DNA from 4 places in the Streptomyces melanosporofaciens genome. Region 1 is predicted to be linked to each of the others. Evidence: riboswitches for the same ligand, from Rfam matches in the RefSeq annotation. Region 1 holds a riboswitch; each other region holds the start of a gene.

The links. Region 1 has a riboswitch for cyclic di-AMP ahead of BLV72_RS18415 (M23 family metallopeptidase). Riboswitches for the same ligand answer to the same signal wherever they lie in the genome.
Region 2: linked by a shared signal. The riboswitch ahead of BLV72_RS13190 (transglycosylase family protein) and the one ahead of BLV72_RS18415 (M23 family metallopeptidase) in region 1 are both predicted to bind cyclic di-AMP.
Region 3: linked by a shared signal. The riboswitch ahead of BLV72_RS13980 (C40 family peptidase) and the one ahead of BLV72_RS18415 (M23 family metallopeptidase) in region 1 are both predicted to bind cyclic di-AMP.
Region 4: linked by a shared signal. The riboswitch ahead of BLV72_RS25955 (M23 family metallopeptidase) and the one ahead of BLV72_RS18415 (M23 family metallopeptidase) in region 1 are both predicted to bind cyclic di-AMP.

Annotation. Positions count from the first base shown of each region.
Region 1 is NZ_FNST01000002.1:3,673,624-3,679,023, forward strand. Features, by position in the region: gene BLV72_RS18410 (PP2C family protein-serine/threonine phosphatase) at 154-1,515, shown strand; cyclic di-AMP (ydaO/yuaA leader) riboswitch at 1,823-1,957, shown strand; gene BLV72_RS18415 (M23 family metallopeptidase) at 1,969-3,159, shown strand; gene BLV72_RS18420 (aldo/keto reductase) at 3,410-4,354, shown strand; partial or broken gene BLV72_RS18425 (hypothetical protein) at 4,478-4,776, opposite strand; gene BLV72_RS18430 (hypothetical protein) at 4,957-5,400, shown strand, end outside.
Region 2 is NZ_FNST01000002.1:2,496,107-2,501,506, reverse strand. Features, by position in the region: gene BLV72_RS13200 (cytochrome P450 family protein) at 493-1,770, shown strand; gene BLV72_RS13195 (LysM peptidoglycan-binding domain-containing protein) at 1,917-2,924, shown strand; cyclic di-AMP (ydaO/yuaA leader) riboswitch at 3,179-3,346, shown strand; gene BLV72_RS13190 (transglycosylase family protein) at 3,354-4,040, shown strand; gene eno (phosphopyruvate hydratase) at 4,268-5,400, shown strand, end outside.
Region 3 is NZ_FNST01000002.1:2,673,477-2,678,876, forward strand. Features, by position in the region: gene BLV72_RS13970 (M23 family metallopeptidase) at 1-722, shown strand, start outside; gene pcrA (DNA helicase PcrA) at 820-3,294, opposite strand; cyclic di-AMP (ydaO/yuaA leader) riboswitch at 3,468-3,637, shown strand; gene BLV72_RS13980 (C40 family peptidase) at 3,646-4,800, shown strand; gene BLV72_RS13985 (L,D-transpeptidase) at 4,884-5,400, opposite strand, start outside.
Region 4 is NZ_FNST01000002.1:5,344,279-5,349,678, reverse strand. Features, by position in the region: gene BLV72_RS25970 (bifunctional acetate--CoA ligase family protein/GNAT family N-acetyltransferase) at 1-401, opposite strand, end outside; gene BLV72_RS25965 (HPr family phosphocarrier protein) at 592-873, shown strand; gene BLV72_RS25960 (GntR family transcriptional regulator) at 1,067-1,822, opposite strand; gene BLV72_RS25955 (M23 family metallopeptidase) at 2,045-2,839, opposite strand; cyclic di-AMP (ydaO/yuaA leader) riboswitch at 2,854-3,017, opposite strand; gene BLV72_RS25950 (M16 family metallopeptidase) at 3,316-4,722, opposite strand; gene BLV72_RS25945 (M16 family metallopeptidase) at 4,719-5,400, opposite strand, start outside.

The DNA.
Region 1 (5,400 bases):
CGCACGCGCGGGAGCCGGGCCCGCTCACGGCGCCCGTCCAGCACCCGCTTGGCCGACACCGATTCGCCTGGCAGCCCGTCAGCCGGAAGCCTGGTGACGAAGGTGACGAGGGCGGCGACGGCGGGACGCGGACCAGGGAAGCGAGAGAAGCCGGTGCGGGTGCGAGGGAGCAGGGCTCGTACGGGCGCCCGTACGGAGTGGCGTACGGCCTGGCCCCGGCTGAGCCGCCCGCACACCCACCGCCGCCGCACCCGCCTGCGCACGCTCATCGACACCGGCGCCGCGGCCGGTGGTGTCTCCGCCGACGCATTCACCGGCCCCACCGCGGGGCCCGGCCCGGCCGAGGACGCTCACCAGGGGCTGCCGGGCCGCCGGGTGGCCCGCTGGGTTCCCGCCCTCCTCATCCTCGGCGGCGTCAGCTTCGACCTGGCCACCCCGTCCGGCTACACCGCCTCGCCCTTCTTCGCCGCCGCCCCTCTGGTCGCCGCGGCGCTCTTACCGCTGCGCCAGACCGTCATCATGGCCGTCATCGCCGTCCTCACGACCTGCCTGCTGGCGGAGTTGCACGGTGTGACGGACCCGACCCAGGCGGCCACCGAGATCGTCACGGTCGCCACCGTGACCGTGCTGGCGGTGGCGATCAACCGTGTCGTACGCCGCAGCTACCACCGGCTCGCCTCGGCGCGCGGTGTCGCGGAGGCGGCCCAGCGCGCCGTCCTGCCCGCGCCGCCCGCCCGTCTCGCCGGGCTGGAGATCGCCGCGCGCTACGTCCCGGCGGAGAAGTACGCGGCGATCGGCGGTGACCTGTACGCGGTCCAGGACACCCCGCACGGCGTACGGCTGACCGTCGGAGACGTACGCGGCAAGGGGCTGGGGGCCGTGGAGGTCGTGGCCATCCTGCTGGGCTGCTTTCGGGAGGCGGCGGAGCAGGAGACGACTCTGGAGGCGCTCGTGGGCCGGCTGGAACGGGCGCTGCAGCGTGAGGGCGCCCGGCGGGCCGACCTGGAGGTGTTCGAGGGGTTCACGACGGCGGTGGTGGCCGAGATTCCGCGTGGCGGCTCCACTCTGCGGCTGCTCAACCGCGGCCATCCGGCACCGCTGCTCATGGCGGAGGACGGCGCGGTGCGCGCCCTGGAGCCGGAGGCGGCGGCGCTGCCGGTGGGGATGGGGGAGTTGGCCGGGTGGCCGGACCGGGTGATGGAGCTGGGGTTCGAGGAGGGGGAGACGCTGCTGCTGTTCACGGATGGGGTGACGGAGGCCCGGGACCGCAATGGCGCGTTCTACGACCCGGCGAAGCAGCTGCGCGGCCGCCGCTTCGCCGATCCGCAGGAGCTGCTGGACGCGTTGGTGGCCGATGTCGAGCGCCATACGGACGGCGGGACGTCGGACGACATGGCGCTGCTGGCGGTCCGCCGGACCCCGGCCCGCGGAAACGGACGGGGGAACGGGCGCGACGGCGGTGATGCGCACCGCACAGGCCTTACGGGGGGCGGCGACACTCCCCACCGTCCGTAGCCGACCGGGTCCATACCGTCCGTAGCCGACCGGGTCCATACCGTGCGTAGTCGACCGAGCTCCCTCCGCATAACAATTGCTGCACGATCGGTCCGCACGCGTTTTTGTGAACCTTTGGCCAGTGTGCCGACTCGCCCCGATCTGTCCCCTCTTGAGCGCTAAGTTCATGCCAAAGGTGCGCGGATTCCTCAGAACAGCTTGGAATCACATCGCGCTCTCTATTAACGTTCGATAACGCAGCGCGGTCGTCACAACCGTCGCAAGGGCGGCACCGTGCGCCGTCGCCGAATCCCATACGTACACCGGCAGTACCGCACCACCAGAAGCACCAAGGGAACCGGGGAACCAACACCTTGGGGTGAATCGGGTCGAACCTGACCCGTAGGAGACCTTCCTGCTCCGAACCCGTCAGCTAACCCGGTAGGCGAGAAGGAAGGAAAGGAGTGCGCCTCCGTGGCGTCCAACAGGTCTGCCCTGGACGAGGCCCCGTATCGCACACGGGGAGGCGGTTTGGGGACCGCCACCGCCTACGGCCCCGGCTTCGACGCCGGCGCCGGGATGAGCTCCGGGGACGGCCACTTCGCCCCCGACGATCGGTACCCGGATGCGGATGGGGACGCGTTCGAGGGCCCGGGTGCCGGATTCGAGACCGAGCCCTGGGAGGAGTGGAACCCCACCGAGGAGTCCATCGCTCCCGTACGCGGCCGGCACCGCGTGGCCAAGCAGCGCGGCGGGACCATGGCGCGCAGCGGCGCCGTCCTCGGGGTCGGCGTGATCGCGGCGGTCGGTGCGGGCGGTATGGCCAGCGCCAAGGACCGTCCCAAGCCGCCCATTTCCATGCCGGACCTCGGCCATGTCGCCGATGAGGTCAAGGCCAGCCTGCCCGCCGCCAAGGACCTGCCCGGCATCGGCTCCTGGGCGTCGGACGACAGCGGCGGCCCGCAGACGGCCGCCGCCCCGCTCTCCCAGGCCGGGCTGACCAGCGAGGACGAGCAGCGCGGCACCACCGACGCGGGCGAGGCGCTCCGCGCCCGCATCCTCCAGCAGGCCGAGAACCAGCAGAACGCGGCGGACGAGGACAGCCGCACCGCCGCGGCGAAGGCCGCCGCGGAGAAGGCATCCGACCAGGCCGCGGAGGTGGCCGCGCAGCGGAAGGCCAAGGCCGAGGCGGAGAAGAAGGCCGCCGAGCAGCGGGCGAAGGAGGCGGCCGAGAAGAAGGCCGCGGCCGAGCGCCAGGCCAGGCTCGCCGCCGCGTACACCCTCCCCGTCGGCTCGTACACCCTGACCGCGAGCTTCGGCCAGGCGGGCGACATCTGGTCGGCCGACCACACCGGCCAGGACTTCGCCGCCCCGACCGGCACCCCGGCCAAGGCGGTGCACGGCGGCACCATCACCCAGGCGGGCTGGGCCGGTTCGTACGGTTACCGCATCGTGCTGACCCTCAGCGACGGCACCGAGGTCTGGTACTGCCACCTGTCCTCGATGGTCGTCACCTCGGGCAAGGTGACGGCGGGCGACGTCATCGGCCGCGTCGGCGCCACCGGCAATGTGACCGGCCCGCACCTCCACCTCGAGGTCCGGCCGGGCGGCGGCTCGCCGATCGACCCGATGCCCTGGCTGCGCCAGCACGGGATGAACCCCTGATACAACCCCTGATACTCCGGCGGCTCTGGCGCTCTCTCCCCCCTTGACGCCAGGGCCGCCGGTTTACGTCCCGACGGGGCCGCCCCCAGGAACAACCCCCCAGGAACAACCCCCCAGGAACAACCCCTCAGGAACAACCCCTCAGGACCAACCCCTCAGAACCAACCCCGCCCAGCCACCACTCCAGGAACAACCCCGCCCAGCCACCACTCCAGGAACAACCCCGCCCGGCCACCCGTTGTAAAGACGTATGGCTGACAACACACAGAAGATCGGTGACCTGTCCGTCTTCCCCTTCTCCCTCGGCGGGAACGTCTTCGGCTGGACCGCCAACGAGTCCGAGTCCTTCCGGGTGCTCGACGCCTTCGTCGCGGCGGGCGGCAATTTCATCGACACCGCCGATGTCTACTCCGCGTGGGTGCCGGGCAACGAGGGCGGCGAGTCCGAGACCGTCCTGGGCAACTGGTTCGCCTCCCGGCGCAACCGTTCCGACGTCGTCCTCGCCACCAAGGTGGGCGGCGGCTCCCCGGAGCCCCGCGGCCTGACCTCGTCCGCCATCAAATCGGGCGTCGAGGAATCCCTCCAGCGGCTGCGCACCGACTACATCGACCTCTACTACACCCACTACGACGATCCGTCGGTGCCGGTGGAGGAGATCATCACCACCCTGGACGAGCTGGTCAGGGAGGGCAAGGTCCGCGAGATCGCCGCGTCCAACGTCAGCGCGGAGCGCCTGGAGGCCCTGCTGACCTTCTCCACCCAGGAGGGCCTGGCCCGCTATGTCGCCCTCCAGCCGCACTACAACCTGGTATCCCGCGACACCTTCGAGGGTGAGCTGGCCGACGTCGCCGCCCGCCACCACCTGGCGACCATCCCGTACTACTCCCTGGCGTCCGGCTTCCTGACCGGCAAGTACCGCCCGGGCACGGCGGTCGACAGCCCCCGCTCCTCGGGCGCGGCCCAGCACCTGGAGACCGAGCGCGGCCAGAAGGTCCTCGCCGCCCTGGACGACGTCGCCGCCAACCACCGCGCCGAGCCCGCCACGGTCGCCCTGGCGTGGCTCCTCGCCCAGCCCACGGTCGTGGCCCCCCTGGCCAGCGCCAGCTCCGTCGACCAGCTCCCCGCCCTCCTGGCCTCGATCGACCTCAAGCTGACCCAGCCGGAACTGGACCTGCTGACGTCGGCATCGGACTGACGGGAAGGCGGGACGGGACGGGGGCGAACCGCCCGGCGGACGGTAGGACGGCGGGCGGGCCACAAGCCCCGCCCGCCTGAGCCCCCCGCACGTACGCGAACCGCTACATACGACTGAGGACCCCTACCGCCGATCGGCGAGGGCCCAGGACGCGAGGGCAACGCCACCGGCGACGGCGAAGACGGACGGCCAGGCCCCGATCTTCTTCGCCAGCGGATGCGACCCGGCGAACGCGGCGACGTACGCCGCACTGAGCGCAGCGGCGGCCCCGTTCCCGGCCTTCTCCCGCCACCCCGAGCGGCCACCGCCCCGGCAGCCGCGAGGGCAACCCCACCCAAGGGCCGCCTCTTGGTCCACCGAGCCACCGAATACCCCCCAACCAACCCACCCGCAGCCACAACCCCCGCCGGCACTCCAGCCATCCCGCTACCTCCCACTCCAAGGGTCACCTTGCCCCCGACCATACGCAGGCCCCACGGCGCGCATCCTGCGGTGTGCCGCTCGTGTCGCATTAGCCGACTATTAGCAGAACGCCAAGCCGTTCTTCGAAGCTGGTTGTCGTCCGGGAACGAGACGCGAGAACAGAGCAACGGAGACCCACGATGACCACCGCCACCAACCGTTTCCGTGGCCGCGTCGGCCGCCGCATCGCCGCCGCCATCGTCGCCGCCGCGGCACTGGGCCTGGGGGCCACGGCCTGCGGGCAGGGCGGGTCGGCAGACGCCGCCGGCTCGCAGCACGCCTCGGCCTCGACTCAGTCCAAGAGCGGCTCGCAGGGCCAGGACGGCGGCAAGTCCGCCAAGGCGATGTCCGCCCCTGACGGAAGCGGCGTCGCCAACGCGGGTAACCACAAGACGATCGAGGGCACGCTGAAGTACCTAGCCCCCGGCAAGATGACCGTCAAGCCGGAGGACGGCGGCATGGAGCAGGCCTTCCTGGTATCCAACGCCACGCAGATCCTCGGCGCGGCCGCGATCTGCGCCGAGGACGACGGCGCCGAAGGCGCGTCCATCGGCGATGACGGCTACGGCACCGCGAAGTGCTCC
Region 2 (5,400 bases), 1.2 Mb from region 1:
CGGTGCGCCGGAACGGCTCCATATGCCCAACTGGCGGCATAATGCTCCTCAGAGTGGGGATCCTCTCGGCTGATGTGCCGGATCGCCGTGTGTCTTACGCGCCCTTGGCTCGCCTGGCAAGCGCGGTGATCGTATCACCGGTATCACTGGGCCCCGTGCATGTGCCCCAGTCCCATTCGTTCACCTGACGTCGTTTCAGCCACACCGCCAGTTCACCGCTTTGACCGACGTCAGGGCAGCTCCCGGGGGTTCGTATCGGGGCGGCGCGGGCAACCGCCGAACGGCGGTCGCAGCCATCAGATATCCGGGCATTCGACCCGCGCTGTGCGTGGGTGGTGAAGGGTGTGTGGAGATGAATGGGGAATTCCGCCAGACATTCATCCCGGTCATTACTCTCTTATTCTTTTTGTTCTGCTTATTCGCTTATTTCTCGTGTTGCCCGTTACTTCCGACAGGCCGGAGGGGGCGACGGGTCGCGGGTATCGTCGGGGCGTGTCGGAACAGCCCCGTGACAGCTCCGCTCCCACCCTCTTCACCTGGGAGTTCGCCACCGATCCCTACCCGGCGTACGCCTGGCTACGCGAGCACGCCCCGGTGCACCGGACCACGCTGCCCAGTGGTGTCGACGCCTGGCTGGTGACCCGTTACGCCGATGCCCGGAAGGCACTGGCCGATCCCCGGCTCTCCAAGAACCCCCAGCGGCACAGCGCGGCGGCCCACGCAAAGGGCAAGGTGGGCATTCCCGGCGAACAACGTGCCGACCTGATGACACATCTGCTCAATATCGACCCTCCCGACCACACCCGGCTGCGGCGCCTGGTCTCCAAGGCGTTCACCCCGCGCCGGGTGGCCGCGTTCACCCCTCGCGTGCAGACCCTCACCGATCAGCTCATCGACGCCTTCGAGGAAAGGGGAGAGGCGGACCTCATCCATGAGTTCGCCTTCCCTCTCCCTATCTATGCGATCTGCGATCTGCTCGGGGTGCCGCGCGAGGACCAGGACGACTTCCGGGACTGGGCCGGCGCGATGATCCGGCACGGCGGAGGCCCGCGCGGCGGAGTGGCCCGCGCCGTGAAGAGGATCCGCGCGTATCTCGGCGGGCTGATCCACCGCAAGCGCCTGGAGCTCGTGGAGCGGAGGGAGGAAGAGGACGGGGAGGATCTGATCTCGGGGCTGATCCGGGCCAGCGACCACGGGGAGCACCTCACCGAGAACGAGGCCGCGGCCATGGCCTTCATCCTCTTGTTCGCCGGCTTCGAGACCACCGTCAACCTCATCGGCAACGGCGTCTACGCACTCCTGCGCCATCCGGAGCAGCGAGCCGTCATGCAGCGGGCCCTGGAAGAAGGGGACGAGCGGCTGCTGGCCGCCGGGGTCGAGGAGCTGCTGCGCTACGACGGGCCCGTGGAGATCGCCACCTGGCGGTTCGCCACCGAGCCGCTCACCCTCGCGGGCCAGCGCATCGCCGAAGGGGAGCCGGTGCTGGTGGTGCTCGCCGCCGCCGACCGGGACCCCGAGCGGTTCGCGGAGCCCGATCTCCTCGACCTCACCCGCCGCGACAACCAGCACCTCGGCTACGGCCACGGCATCCACTACTGCCTCGGCGCCCCGCTCGCCCGGCTGGAGGCGCAGACCGCGATCGCCACCCTGCTGCGGCGCCTGCCCGGACTGCGGCTCGCGGCGGATCCGGAGGATCTGCGGTGGCGCGGCGGGCTCATCATGCGCGGGCTGCGCACGCTCCCGGTGACCTGGAATTCCGCGGACCGCTGAGGCGTCCAAGGCCCGTGCGTACGGACATTGGTGACGAATGATCAGCTGTGTGACCTCGGCGTGACCTGGGATACATCGGCTTGTGATGATCGAGTGCCCTCGCTATGTTCACCGGCAACCGAGTTCGCCATAGAGAGGGCAATCGCATGCGTTCCGGTAATGGTCGACACCGTCGCCCCCGTCAGGCTCCGGCCATCATCGTCGCGGCGGGGGTCACGGGAGCGAGCATCGCCCTGCCCCTCTTCGGGGCGTCGGGCGCCCAGGCCGCCGACACCGCCACCTGGGATCAGGTCGCCGAGTGCGAGAGCGGCGGCATGTGGAGCGCCAACGAGGGCAACGGCTTCTACGGCGGATTGCAGCTGACCCTCGACATGTGGAAGGACTACGGCGGCACGGAGTACGCCCCGCGTCCCGACCTGGCCAGCCGCTCCCAGCAGATATCCGTCGCCCAGTCGATCCTCGGCGACCGCGGCCCCGACGCCTGGCCGAGCTGTGCGCTGGGCGCCGGGCTCACCGACGGCGGCGGCGCCCCCGATGTGAACCCCGGTGGCACGGCCACCCCGGATGCGGGGACCGGCCGGGGCGAGGCGGGGGACCGGGGGCGGGACGGCTCCTCCTCGCCGGAGTCGGACCGTTCGGGGACGTCCGACAGCGCCGGTAAGCCGGATTCGTCCGGATCGACCGAGGAGCCGGAGGCCCCCCACACCTCCAAGTCCCCCGATGGGCTGGACGGCTCGGCATCGGACACCCCGACGCCGGACGGCTCGGCCTCGGATGACCCGGCATCGGGCGACTCGGACGACTCGGCGTCGGACGGCTCGAAGGGGTCCTCGGCGGATCCCTCCGCCGACCCCTCGCCCTCCGGCCGTCACCGCGGCTCCCCGGACGCCGGGGAGCGGGCCGAGGGCGGCGATGCGGTGGGCGGGCAGCCCTCCGGGCGCCACGCTTCGCGCGACGCCGCGGACCGCGACCAGGGCCCCACGGGCGACGATTACACTGTTCGCCCCGGTGACAATCTGTCAGGGATCGCCGAGGACCGAAATGTGTCCCGAGGTTGGGAAGGGCTCTACGAGAGCAACGAGGAGCTCATCGGAATCGACCCCGACCTGATCATCCCTGGTCAGCGACTTGACCTCTCCATCAGGGAGCAGTGATTCGGGGGGAATTGCCCGATCTGGTTCCGGTGAGACATACATCTCGTCACAATTTCCGGGCCGCACCTCCTGTCCGATCTCTCCTCACCCGGCCCTACCTGCGCCGATGTGGGCCGGGTGAGATCAATTACAGCCCCATTCGCTGCCATTGGGGTGTTTGAACGTTCTCGGGAGGTGTGTTTAACGTCTTTCCGCTCGCCACCGCGAGCACCGTCGATCGTCACGCCGAATCCTGCCGGCGGTCGGGGGAATCCGACGCGTCAGCGCCGAAGGCAGGAGCGGGGGACCCAAGGTAGGTGCCGAGTGGCCTGTGGACACGGGCTCGTCGGCTAGGGGTGAAGCCGGGAGCGATCATCGCGACCGGCCGGGCAACTCACGTCCGAACCCGACAGCTCACCTCGTAGGCGTCGGTGAGGAAACGAACCAACGATGCTGAAGTCCAACGGGAAGCACCGCCGTCCCTCCAAGGCCACCCGTATCGCCGCGCTCACCGGTCTCGCCGGTGCCGCCGTGGCGGCGCCCCTCATCGGGGCGACCTCCGCCTCCGCGGCCACCAGCTCCCAGTGGGACCAGGTCGCGCAGTGCGAGGCCGGTGGCAACTGGTCGATCAACACCGGCAACGGCTACTACGGCGGCCTGCAGTTCTCGAGCTCCACCTGGGCCGCGTACGGCGGCACCGCCTACGCGCCCACCGCGGACAAGGCCAGCAAGAGCCAGCAGATCCAGATAGCCGAGAAGGTCCTCGGCAGCCAGGGCAAGGGCGCCTGGCCGGTCTGCGGCAAGGGTCTGACCTCCGGCGGCAGCCCGTCCGCGCCCTCCGCGCCCTCCGGTTCGCAGGACCAGCCGTCGGCCTCCACCAAGTCGGCCCCGGCCGCCCAGCCTGCCCAGCCGAAGGCGCAGCCGCACTCCGAGCCCGAGCGCGCCACGCGTGAGCAGCCCCGTGGCCCGATCAAGAAGGGTGACGGCGAGTACAAGGTCAAGGCCGGCGACACCCTCGGCACGATCGCCAAGGAGCACCACGTCAAGGGCGGCTGGAAGAAGCTCTTCAAGCTGAACGACGACATCGTGGAGAAGGCCGACCTGATCTACCCCGGCCAGAAGCTCCACCTCGGCTGAGCCGCGGTGAGCACCTGAGAGTCGAGCCCCGGTCGGGCGTGCCGCCCCCATGGCGCGCCCCACCGGGGCTCCCCCATTTCCCGATTCACCAGAAGTCTGGATATGTGATTCGGAATCTGGCTTTTTGTGTCACGCCCCCGTCTCGTGGGGCGGGCGAACGCGGGGTGCAGCCCTCCCGGCCCGTTAGGCTCGTGCTGCTACCGCAGACCCATACGAAGGAGAACCTCGTGCCGTCCATCGACGTCGTCGTAGCTCGCGAGATCCTCGACTCGCGAGGCAACCCCACGGTCGAGGTCGAGGTTGGCCTCGACGACGGCAGCACCGGCCGTGCCGCCGTTCCGTCCGGCGCCTCCACCGGCGCCTTCGAGGCCCTCGAGCTCCGTGACGGCGACAAGAACCGCTACAACGGCAAGGGCGTGGAGAAGGCCGTCCTCGCCGTCATCGAGCAGATCGGCCCCGAGCTGGTCGGCTACGACGCCACCGAGCAGCGCCTGATCGACCAGGCGATGTTCGACCTGGACGCCACCCCGGACAAGTCCTCGCTCGGTGCCAACGCCATCCTCGGCGTCTCCCTCGCGGTCGCGCACGCCGCCTCCGAGGCGTCCGACCTCCCGCTCTTCCGTTACCTCGGCGGGCCGAACGCCCATCTGCTGCCGGTGCCGATGATGAACATCCTCAACGGCGGATCGCACGCCGACTCCAATGTGGACATCCAGGAGTTCATGATCGCGCCGATCGGCGCGGAGTCCTTCTCCGAGGCCGTGCGCTGGGGCGCCGAGGTCTATCACACCCTGAAGTCCGTGCTGAAGGAGCGCGGCCTGTCCACCGGCCTCGGCGACGAGGGCGGCTTCGCGCCGAACCTCGGCTCCAACCGTGAGGCCCTCGACCTGATCCTCGAGGCGATCAAGAAGGCCGGCTACCAGCCGGGCCAGGACATCGCGCTCGCGCTGGACGTCGCCGCCTCCGAGTTCTACAAGGACGGGTCGTACGAGTTCGAGGGCAAGTCCCGCACCGCCGCCGAGATGACCTCGTACTACGCCGAGCTGGTCGCCGCGTACCCGCTGGTCTCCATCGAGGACCCGCTGAACGAGGAGGACTGGGACGGCTGGAAGACCATCACCGAGCAGCTCGGCGACAAGGTCCAGCTGGTCGGCGACGACCTCTTCGTCACCAACCCCGAGCGGCTCTCCCGCGGTATCGACAGCGACACCGCGAACGCCCTGCTGGTCAAGGTCAACCAGATCGGCTCGCTGACCGAGACCCTGGACGCCGTCGAGCTGGCCCAGCGCAGCGGCTACAAGTGCATGATGTCGCACCGCTCCGGTGAGACCGAGGACGTCACCATCGCCGACCTGGCCGT
Region 3 (5,400 bases), 1.0 Mb from region 1:
CCAAGCGCTCCGCGCTCCTCACCGTCGCCGTCCCCTCCGTCTGCGCCCTGGGCGTCACCGCCGTGGCCGCCGCCTCGGTCAGCGGCGTGGGAAGCGACAAGAAGGACGAGTCCACCACTCAGGCCGCCCCCGACACCGCGGCGGCCCCCGTGAAGCCCTCCGTGGCCAACAGCAAGCTGGACTCCCAGCTCGCCGGGGTCCGGGAGGGCGCCGACGACTTCCGCGACCGCGCCAGCCGCACCCAGGAGCGGATCGACCTCCAGGCGCGCCAGGCCGCCGAGAAGAAGCGCAAGGCCGCCGAGGCGGCGCGCAAGGAGGCGCTGCGCCCGAAGTTCGCGGTGCCCGTCGCCCAGCACGGTCTGAGCGCCATGTTCGGCCAGGCCGGTATCAACTGGATGTCCGTGCACACCGGCATCGACTTCCCGGTGAGCTACGGGACGCCCGTGATGGCCGCCACCGACGGCACCGTGACGACGCAGTGGAACGACGCCTACGGCAACATGGTCGTCCTGACCAGCCCGGACGGCACGGAGACCTGGTACTGCCACCTCAGCAGCGCCAAGATCCGCTCCGGCACCGTCAAGGCCGGGGAGACCATCGCGTACTCCGGGAACTCCGGGAACTCCACCGGCCCCCATCTGCACTTCGAGGTCCACCCCGGCGGTGGCTCGGCCATCGACCCGCTGCCCTGGCTGCGCGGAAAGGGTCTCGACCCGACCTGACCGGCTCCGGGACCGGCCCCGCCCCCGACCCGGATCCTGACCGCTGGAGCGCGCCGCCGGCGCGCTCCAGCCTCAGTGCTTCGGCCAGCCGCCAGAGCTACAGCTTCTCCACCGGTGCGTACCGCAGCAGCAGCCGCTTCGGCTTCTCCTCGCCGAAGTCGATCGTCGCCTCCGCGTTGTCCCCGCTGCCCTTCACCGCCACCACCGTGCCGAGCCCGAACGAGTCATGGGTGACCCGGTCGCCGATGGCCAGCGCGACCACCGGACGCTCCTTGGCCCGCCGGGTCGCGAACCCGCTGCCCCCGGTGCGCGAACGCGACGACGACAGACTGGACGACAGCCCCGACGGCGGGGTCGAGGCGACGCCGCCCATGGACGCCGACGGGGTGGCGGGCCCGGTGCGCCGCCACCGGACATACTGGTCCGGGATCTCCTCCAGGAAGCGGGAGGGCGGGTTGTACGCGGGCTGGCCCCAGGCACTGCGCATGGTCGAGCGGGTCAGATAGAGCCGCTCGCGGGCCCGGGTGATACCCACATAGGCCAGCCGCCGCTCCTCCTCCAGCTCCTTGGTCTGGCCGAGCGCCCGCATATGCGGGAAGACGCCGTCCTCCATGCCGCTGAGGAAGACGACCGGGAACTCCAGGCCCTTCGCCGTGTGCAGCGTCATCAGCGTGATCACGCCGGAGCCGTCGGTGTCCTCGTCGGGGATCTGGTCGGAGTCGGCGACGAGCGCGACCTGCTCCAGGAAGTCCGCGAGGGTGCCGGGGTTCTCCTCGCCGCGGTCCTGCTCGAACTCCAGGGCCACGGCCGCGAGCTCCTGCAGGTTCTCGATCCGGGTCTCGTCCTGCGGGTCGGTGGACGCCTGGAGCTCGGCCAGATAGCCGGTGCGCTCCAGCACCGCCTCCAGGACGGTCGCCGGGCCCGCCCCGGACTCCACAATGGTGTGCAGCTCCTCCATGAGCGTGTTGAACCGCTTGACGGCGTTGGCCGAGCGGGCCGCCATGCCGTACGCGTCGTCGACCCGGCGCAGCGCCTGCGGGAAGGTGATCTTCTCGCGCAGCGCCAGCGCGTCGATCATGGCCTCCGCGCGCTCCCCGATGCCGCGCTTGGGCACGTTCAGAATCCGGCGGAGCGGGACGGAGTCCTCGGGGTTGGCCAGCACCCGCAGATAGGCGAGGACGTCCCGGACCTCCTTGCGCTCGTAGAAGCGCACGCCGCCGACGACCTTGTACGGCAGCCCGACCCGGATGAAGATCTCTTCGAAGACACGGGACTGGGCGTTGGTCCGGTAGAAGACCGCCACGTCACCGGCCTTGGCGTCGCCCGCGTCGGTCAGCCGGTCGATCTCGTCGGCGACGAATTGGGCCTCGTCGTGCTCGGTGTCGGCCACATAGCCGGTGATCTCGGTCCCGGCGCCGGCCTCGGTCCACAGGTTCTTCGGGCGGCGGTTCTCATTGCGCTCGATGACCGCGTTGGCCGCGCTCAGGATGGTCTGGGTGGAGCGGTAGTTCTGCTCGAGGAGGATCGTCCGCGCGGTGGGGTAGTCCTCCTCGAACTGGAGGATGTTGCGGATCGTGGCGCCCCGGAAGGCGTAGATCGACTGGTCGGCGTCGCCCACCACGCACAGCTCGGCGGCCGTGGTCTCCTCGGTGTCCGTGCCCACCAGCTCGCGCACGAGGGTGTACTGCGCGTGGTTGGTGTCCTGGTACTCGTCCACCAGGACGTGCCGGAAGCGGCGGCGGTAGTGCTCGGCCACGTCCGGGAACGCCTGGAGCAGATTGACCGTGGTCATGATGATGTCGTCGAAGTCCAGCGCGTTGGCCTCGCGCAGCCTCGCCTGGTACATCGCATACGCCTCGGCCAGCGTCTTCTCGAAACCGTCCGTCGCCTGTCCGGCGAAGGTCTCCTCGTCGATCAGCTCGTTCTTCAGGTTGGAGATCTTGGCGCTGAAGGACTTCGGCGGGAACCGCTTGGGGTCGAGATCCAGATCCCGGCAGACCAGCGACATCAGCCGCTTGGAGTCGGCGGCGTCGTAGATCGAGAACGATGAGGTGAAGCCGAGCTTCTTGGACTCGCGGCGCAGGATGCGGACGCAGGCGCTGTGGAAGGTGGAGACCCACATGGCGTTCGCCCGCGGGCCGACGAGCTCCTCCACCCGCTCCTTCATCTCGCCCGCCGCCTTGTTGGTGAAGGTGATGGCGAGGATCTGGCCGGGGTGCGTCCCGCGGGCGCCGAGCAGATAGGCGATGCGGTGGGTGAGCACCCGGGTCTTGCCGGAGCCGGCGCCCGCGACGATCAGCAGCGGCGAGCCGGTGTGCTCCACGGCGGCTCTCTGCTGCTCGTTCAACCCCTCGAGCAGGGCGGACGGGTCCACGACGGGCCGCGCCGCGCCGTCCCGGTAATGGGCCTCCCGGGGCACGGGCGCGTCGAAGCCGCCGCTGAACAGGTGATGCGGCACGTCCTCGGCACCGTCGGGGCCGGGGTGCGCCGAATCCTCGGGCGGCGGCGGTGGCTCCTCGTTCGAAGGAGGCCCGAGGTCCGCCAGGAAGCTGTCGTCAAAGAGGCTGCTCATCGCTCCCCGAGTCTAGGCCGCCCCACTGACAGCCGATGCCCGAACATCACGAAACGGTTTCGGGCAAAACGGCCACCAGTCTTCACAGGAGCCCCACGTGTTGGCTACCGTCCTGCGTCAGGCGGCCCGGAAGATCCGTCGGCGAACCACGTCGGCACGGGCGGCCTCCGCCGAGTCCGGCACCGCCGTAGGGCGCCCGGAGCCGGGGACCCGACAACGCAACACCGGGGTGAATCGGCCCGAACGGCGTGGCACGCAGGTGCCGCCCGGACACGGCCGTAGGGCAACCTTCCGTACCGCCCGAACCCGACAGCTAACCCGGTAGGCGGTCCACGGAAGGAGTCGCCTCCCTTGGCGTCGCACCGCAAGCCGCGGAGCCGAATACCGGCCCCGCTCACCGGTCACGGCCGCCGTACGGCCGTCGGGTTCACCACGGCCGCTCTCGCATCCGTCACCCTCCTCTCCCAGACGGCCAACGCCGCGCCGGGCGACCCCAAGCCGGCCGCCCCGTCGATCGAGAAGGTCAAGGAGAAGGTCGACACCCTCTACCACCAGGCGGAGAGCGCCACCCAGCGCTACAACGCCGCCAAGGAGCGGGCCGATCAGCAGCGGGGCAAGGTCGACAAGCTGCTGGACTCCGTCGCCGAGCGCACCGAGAAGCTCAACGAGGCGCGGCGCACGCTCGGCGCCTACGCCGCCGCCCAGTACCGCGACGGCGGAATGGCCCGCTCCGCCGCGACCCTGCTGTTCTCCAACGATCCGCAGGACGTCTTCGACCAGTCGCATCTGATCGACCGGCTGACCGGTCGGCAGAAGCAGGCCGTCGACGACTTCCAGAAGCAGCAGGCGAGCGCCGCCAAGGAGCGCGGTAAGGCCAGCGAGAGCCTCGCCTCGCTGACCGCGTCGCAGAAGCAGCTGAAGACCCAGAAGAAGACCGTCCAGGACAAGCTGACCGAGGCCCGGCGGCTGCTGGCGAATCTGACCGCCAAGGAGAAGGCGCGGCTGGCGGCGATCGAGAAGAAGAAGGCGGAAGAGGCCCGCCGTAAGGCGGCCGCGCTCGCCGAGAAGCAGCGCCAGGAGGCGGCGCGCAAGAAGCAGGAGCAGCAGAACGGAGACAGCAGCTCCGGTTCGACGACGCCCTCGGCGCCGGCCAACAGCTCCAAGGCGGCCCAGGCCATCGCCTTCGCGAAGTCGCAGCTCGGCAAGCCGTATGTCTGGGGCGCGACCGGCCCCAGCTCCTTCGACTGCTCAGGGCTGACGCAGGCGGCCTGGAAGACGGCCGGGATCTCGCTGCCGCGCACCACCTGGGACCAGGTGAAGGCCGGTACGCGCGTCTCGACGTCCGAACTCCAGCCGGGCGATCTGGTCTTCTTCTACGACGACATCAGCCATGTCGGCCTCTACATCGGCGACGGGATGATGATCCACGCGCCGAAGCCGGGCGATGTGGTGAAGAAGGCGCCGATCACCGAGATGCCGATCTACGGGAGCGTGCGGCCCGCGTAGGGCGGCACGGGGGCCGCACGGCCCTTGGCGTGCCGCTGCCCGGGGCCGGGGCCCCGGGCAGCGGCATCCGTCACCTCATCGGCTCACGTGCCGGGCTTGCGCCCGTAGACGTACACGTCGTCGCCGTTCTTCAGCAGGCTCCAGTACTTCTTGGCCTCGCCCGTGCGCATATTGACGCAGCCGTGGGAGCCGGGCGGGGACCATACGCTCCCGGCGATCGAGTGGAACGCCTGACCGCCGTCGAAGAACTGGCTGTAGGGCATGGCGACCTTGTAGAGCGTCGACCAGTGGTCGATGTTCCGCCAGTAGATCTTCTTCAGCCCGGTGCGGGTCTCGAAGCCGTTCCGCCCGGACCGCACCGGCACCGGCCCGTAGACCAGCCGGGAGCCGTCCTGGATCCAGCTGAGCTGCCGGGTGAGGTCGACACAGGCGATGCGGCCCTTGTTGGTCGGGCACTTCTTCGCCGCGTTCGGGTTGTGTCCGGCCGCCTTCTGGGTGTTGATCAGGCTCATCACGCCCCAGGTGATCGGGCCCGCGTAGCCGATCGTCGGGCTGATGCCGTGGTTGACCTGGAACTTCTGGATCGCGAGACAGTCCGCC
Region 4 (5,400 bases), 1.7 Mb from region 1:
TGTTCGAGGAGCGCGGAGGCCACCCCGCGACCCTGGTGGGCGTCCTGGACGAGGAAGGCGACCTCGGCCTCGTCGGCGGGGGCCGCGGCCGGCATCCCCCGTCCGTCGATGCGGTCGTAGCGCACCGTGGCGATGAACTCATCCCCCACGATGGCCGCCAGGCCCACCCGGTCGACGTAGTCGTGGTGGGTGAAGCGGTGGACATCGCGGTCGGACAGGCGGGGGTAGGGCGCGAAGAAGCGGTAGTACTTCGACTCGTCCGACACCCGTTCGTAGAAGCTGACCAGCCGCTGGGCGTCATCAGGGGTGATGGGACGGATCTGTGCCGTGCCGCCGTCCCGGAGCACCACATCGGCTTCCCAGTGGGTCGGGTAGGCGTGATGGTCCGACGGGCTCCGCATGGGGCCCAGGGTACGGGCCCGCCCGGTCCGGATGGTGGACACCCTTGCGTCGGGGCCGAGTGTCGGGGGAAGGTCCGTATCGGGCCAGTCCGGGCATGCCCGGGCTCACTCGGACATCGACCGGGTGAATCCGGACACCGTATGATTTTGGTCTAGACAACAGCACCCGTCACACCTGAAGGGCAACACCATGGCTGAGCGCCGCGTCACCATCGGCTGGGCCGAGGGCCTGCACGCCCGCCCTGCGTCGATCTTCGTCCGGGCGGCCACCGCCGCCGGCGTCCCCATCACGATCGCCAAGGGCGACGGCACCCCGGTCAACGCCGCCTCCATGCTGGCCGTGCTGGGCCTGGGCGCCCAGGGCGGCGAGGAGGTCGTCCTCGCCTCCGACGCGGACGATGCCGAGGTCGCGCTCGACCGGCTGGCGAAGCTGGTGGCGGAGGGCCTCGAGGAGCTTCCCGAGACCGTCTGATCCACCGCCCGATTCACATGTGATTCCTGTGTGATTTCCGTGTGATTCAAGGGTTCGGCACGGCGGGGCCGCGGCGACCATTACGGTCCCCGCGGCCCCGCTGTTTTCCGTTTCCACCCGGACTCGGCGGACCGAAAACCGGGCGCCGCAAAACCATGCGGAGAATTCCCGAGAGTTGTATACGGGATCGCTGTTAATTCCGGCCGCTCGCCGTGTTTACGGAATGTTTCGAAGCGCTCACCGGGATGGGGCGGCGCTGCCGGTATTCCGCCAGCGCGCGCTCGGTGTGCGCTGCGGCGAGCGCCCGCGCCCGGTCGGCGTCACCGCGCGCCACCGCGTCCACCAGCGCGCCGTGCTCCGCCCAGGACTCCACGGCCCGCGCGGCCGGGTCGGGGCGCCGGGCACCCCCGGGCGGTGCGGACTGCGGCGCGGGCACGGCCGCGTACACCCACGCGGTCTTGCGGCGCAGCTGGACGAGCATCGCGGCCAGGCTCGGGCTGCCGGACGCCTGGGCGAGCGTCTCGTGGAACCAGTCGCCCAGCGGCCGCAGCTCGCCGAGCCGGCCGTGTTGGGCCCGCTCCCGGCCGAGCCGGACCAGCCCGCGCAGCACCTTCAGATGGGCCTCGGTGCGGCGCTGTGCGGCCCGCGCGGCGCCCAGCGGCTCCAGCAGCGCCCGGATGTCCAGCAGATCGGCCGCCTCGCGCTCGGAGGGCTGGGCGACGCAGGCCCCCGCGTGCCGCCGGGTCGTCACGAAGCCCTCGGACTCCAAGGTGCGCAGGGCCTCGCGGACCGGCACCCGCGAGACGCCGTAGCGCCGGGCGAGAAGTTCCTCGGTGAGCCGGCTGCCGGGCTGATGGGTGCCGGAGACGATGTCGTCGCGAATCGCCGTGCACACCGCATGCGCCGAAATCCGGCGACCGCCCTGGGCCGCGGTCGTATCCCCGCTCACTTCCGGTCCCACATTGTCGAACCTCCGCCTTAATGCCCGCGAAACGCATCCATGGAACGCGCATTGCACGACTCTATTCCCATCGGACGTCATTTCCGATGGCGGAGTGCATTTCATGGATATTTTTTGGTCAGCGGGCGGCGGCACGCCGAAGGCCCCGTCCGGTGGACGGGGCCTTCTCGGAGACTCGCGGGGGTCGGACGTGAGCGGAGTCCCGCGGGGTCAGACGTTGACGCCGTGCGAGCGCAGATACGACAGGGGGTCGATGTCCGAGCCGTAGTCCGGACTGGTGCGGGCCTCGAAGTGCAGATGCGGTCCGGTGACGTTGCCGGTGGCGCCCGACAGGCCGATCTGCTGGCCGGGGGTGACCTTCTGGCCGACCGAGACGCTGATCGACGACAGGTGGCCGTACTGGGTGTAGGTGCCGTCGTTCATCTTGATGACGACGTTGTTGCCGTAGGAGCCGCCCCAGCCCGCCTCGACGATCTCGCCCATGCCCACGGAGTGCACCGAGGTGCCGGAGGAGGCGTGGAAGTCGATGCCGGTGTGGCTGCCGGAGGACCACAGTCCGCTGGCCGCCTCGTAGCCGGTGGAGACGTAGGAGCCGCTGATCGGCGACTCGAAGGTGTTCAGGCGCTTGCGCTCGGCCTCGCGCGCCGCGCGCTCCTTGGCCTCGCGCTCGGCCTTGGCCTTCTTCGCCGCGGCCTCCGCCTTTCTGGCGGCCTCCTGGCGGGCGATCGTCTCCGCCTTGGCCTTGGCGGCGGCCTGCTCGGCGGCGGTCTCCTGGGCCTGCGCCTGGTCCTCGATGTGGTCCGCGATCCCATCGCCGATCACGATCGCCTGGGTCAGACCGGTCTGCTGGGCACTGGGGCCCGTGTCGGCCGCGAACGCCTGTCCGGTGATCCCGGCGACCACACCCGAGGCGACGGTGGTGATGCCCACGACGTTCGCGCCGGTGCGGACGTTGACCTTGGTGGTGCGGCGGTGTTTCCCGGTGGCAGTGCGGGTGGACGCCATACTGAGGCGCACTCCTTTCCTTCCTTCTCGCCTACCGGGTTAGCTGACGGGTTCGGAGCAGGAAGGTCTCCTACGGACTCCTCCCCCAGCTGAGGAAGGGGCCCGATTCACCCCTGGGGACGTGTGGGTCCCCGGCTCCCCTGGCTCGCGCCGTACGGGGACTCGGCGATGACTGTCCGTGCCGCGGGTGCGGCGGGTTGCCGGCGAACAGCCGGACTGACGCTAAGCGGGCCCGCTGTCGATCACCAAACGGTTCCGGTTTTTTGTTGCTCTCCCCACAAACCAAACAAGCTGTCACTCCCGCAAATCGGGCATGAAGGAAGGACCCCGGCACCCTTACGGGGGCCGGGGTCCTTCCGTCGTGAGCTCGTTGACCGGACCGTCTGCCGGATCGTCAGTGAACCGGGATCGTCAGTGAGCCGGCCTGGGCGTCGGCTCCTCGGCCGGATCCGGCCACTCGGCCAACTCCTCGCGGCTCAGCCGGAGATGACGCGCACCTCGCCGATGCCCAGCGCCCTGACCGGCTCCTCGATCGCCGAGGCGTCCCCGACCAGCACCGTGACCAGCCGGTCCGCCGGGAAGGCGCTCACCACCGCGGCGGTCGCCTCCACCGTGCCGGTCTCCGCGAGGCGGGCGTACAACTGCGCCTGGAAATCGTCCGGAAGATGCTGCTCGACCTGGTCGGCGAGAGTGCCCGCGACGGACGCCGCCGTCTCGTACTTCAGCGGGGCGACGCCCACCAGGTTCTGCACCGCGACATCGCGCTCCTCGTCGGTGAGCCCCTCCTCCTTCAGCGTGCGCAGCACCTTCCAGAGGTCCTCCAGCGCGGGCCCGGTGACCTCGGTGGCCACCGAGCCGCTGATCGCCAGCATGGCGGCGCCCGCGGAGCCGCCCGAGGGCGCCGGGGGCGCCGAGCGCAGCACCTGACCGAAGGCGCGCACCCCGTAGGTGTAGCCCTTCTCCTCGCGCAGCACACGGTCGAGGCGGGAGGTGAGGGTGCCACCGAGGCAGTACGTGCCGAGCACCTGCGCGGGCCAGATCCGGTCATGGCGGTCGGCGCCGACGCGCCCGATGAGCAGCTGGGTCTGCACCGCGCCCGGCCGGTCGACGATCACCACACGGCCGAGGTCGTCCGCGACGATCGGGGGAACCGGGCGCGGCGCGCCCGCCCCGCCCGTCCAGGCGCCCAGGGTGTCGGCGAGCGCCCCGTCGAGGTCGACCCCGGTGAGGTCGCCCACGATCACGGCGGTGGCCGTGGAGGGGCGGACATGCGCCTCGTAGAAGGCCCGCACGGCCGCGGCGTCGATGCCCTCGATGGTCTCCTGGGTGCCCTGGCGCGGCCGGGACATCCGCGACTCGGCCGGGAAGAGGGCCGCGGAGAGGGCCATCGAGGCGCGGCGGGCCGGGTTGGCCAGCTCATGGGGGATCTCGTCCAGCCGGTTGCGCACCAGCCGCTCGACCTCGCCGTCCGGGAAGGCGGGCGCACGCAGGGCGTCGGCCAGCAGACCGAGCGCCTTGGGCAGCCGGGAGACCGGGACCTCCAGGGAGACGCGGAGGCCGGGGTGGTCGGCATGCGCGTCCAGCGTGGCGCCGCAGCGCTCGAGCTCGGCGGCGAACTCCTCGGCGTCGTGCTTGTCGGTGCCCTCCGACAGGGCGCGCGCCATGATCGTGGCGACGCCTTCGAGCCCGGTGGGCTCGGCGTCCAGCGGCGCCTCCAGATTGATCTCGACGGCGACGACCTGCTGGCCGGGGCGGTGGCAGCGCAGCACGGTAAGGCCGTTGGACAGCTCACCGCGCTCGGGGGCCGGGAACGCCCACGGCTTGGGCGCGCCGCCCTTGGGCTGCGGGTGGAAGGTCATGGTCGCGGTGACGGCGTCGCTCACTGGGCCGCCTCCCCTTCTGCGTCGGTCTCGGCGGTGTCGGCTGCGTCCTCGGCGCCCTGGACGGGCTCATAGACCAGCACGGCGCGGTTGTCGGGGCGCAGCCGCGCCGCGGCCACGGCCCGCACCTCCTCGGCGGTGATGTCGAGCACCCGCTCCACGGCGGTCAGCGCCAGCTGCGGGTCGCCGAAGAGCACGGCGTACCGGCAGAGCTCGTCGGCCCGGCCGCCGACCGTGGCCAGCCGGTCCAGCCACTCGCGCTCGATCTGCGCCTGCGCCCGCTCCATCTCCTGCGGGGTCGGCCCCTCCTCGGCGAAGCGGGCCAGCTCCTCGTCGACGGCGGTCTCGATGGCCGGCACCTCGACACCGCCGGAGGTCTTCACGTCCAGCCAGCCCAGCGAGGGGGCGCCGGACAGCCGCAGCAGGCCGAATCCGGCGGCCACGGCGGTGCGGTCGCGGCGCACCAGGCGGTTGTGGAGCCGGGAGGACTCCCCGCCGCCGAGGACGGTCAGCGCCAGATCGGCGGCGTCGGCCTCGCGGGTGCCGTCGTGCGGCAGCCGGTAGGCGGCCATCAGGGCGCGGGCCGGGACCTCCTCCTCCACGACCTCGCGCAGCTGGCCGCCGATCACCTCCGGGAGCGTGCCGTCGCGGGGCGGCCGCTTGCCGTCGTGGGAGGGGATG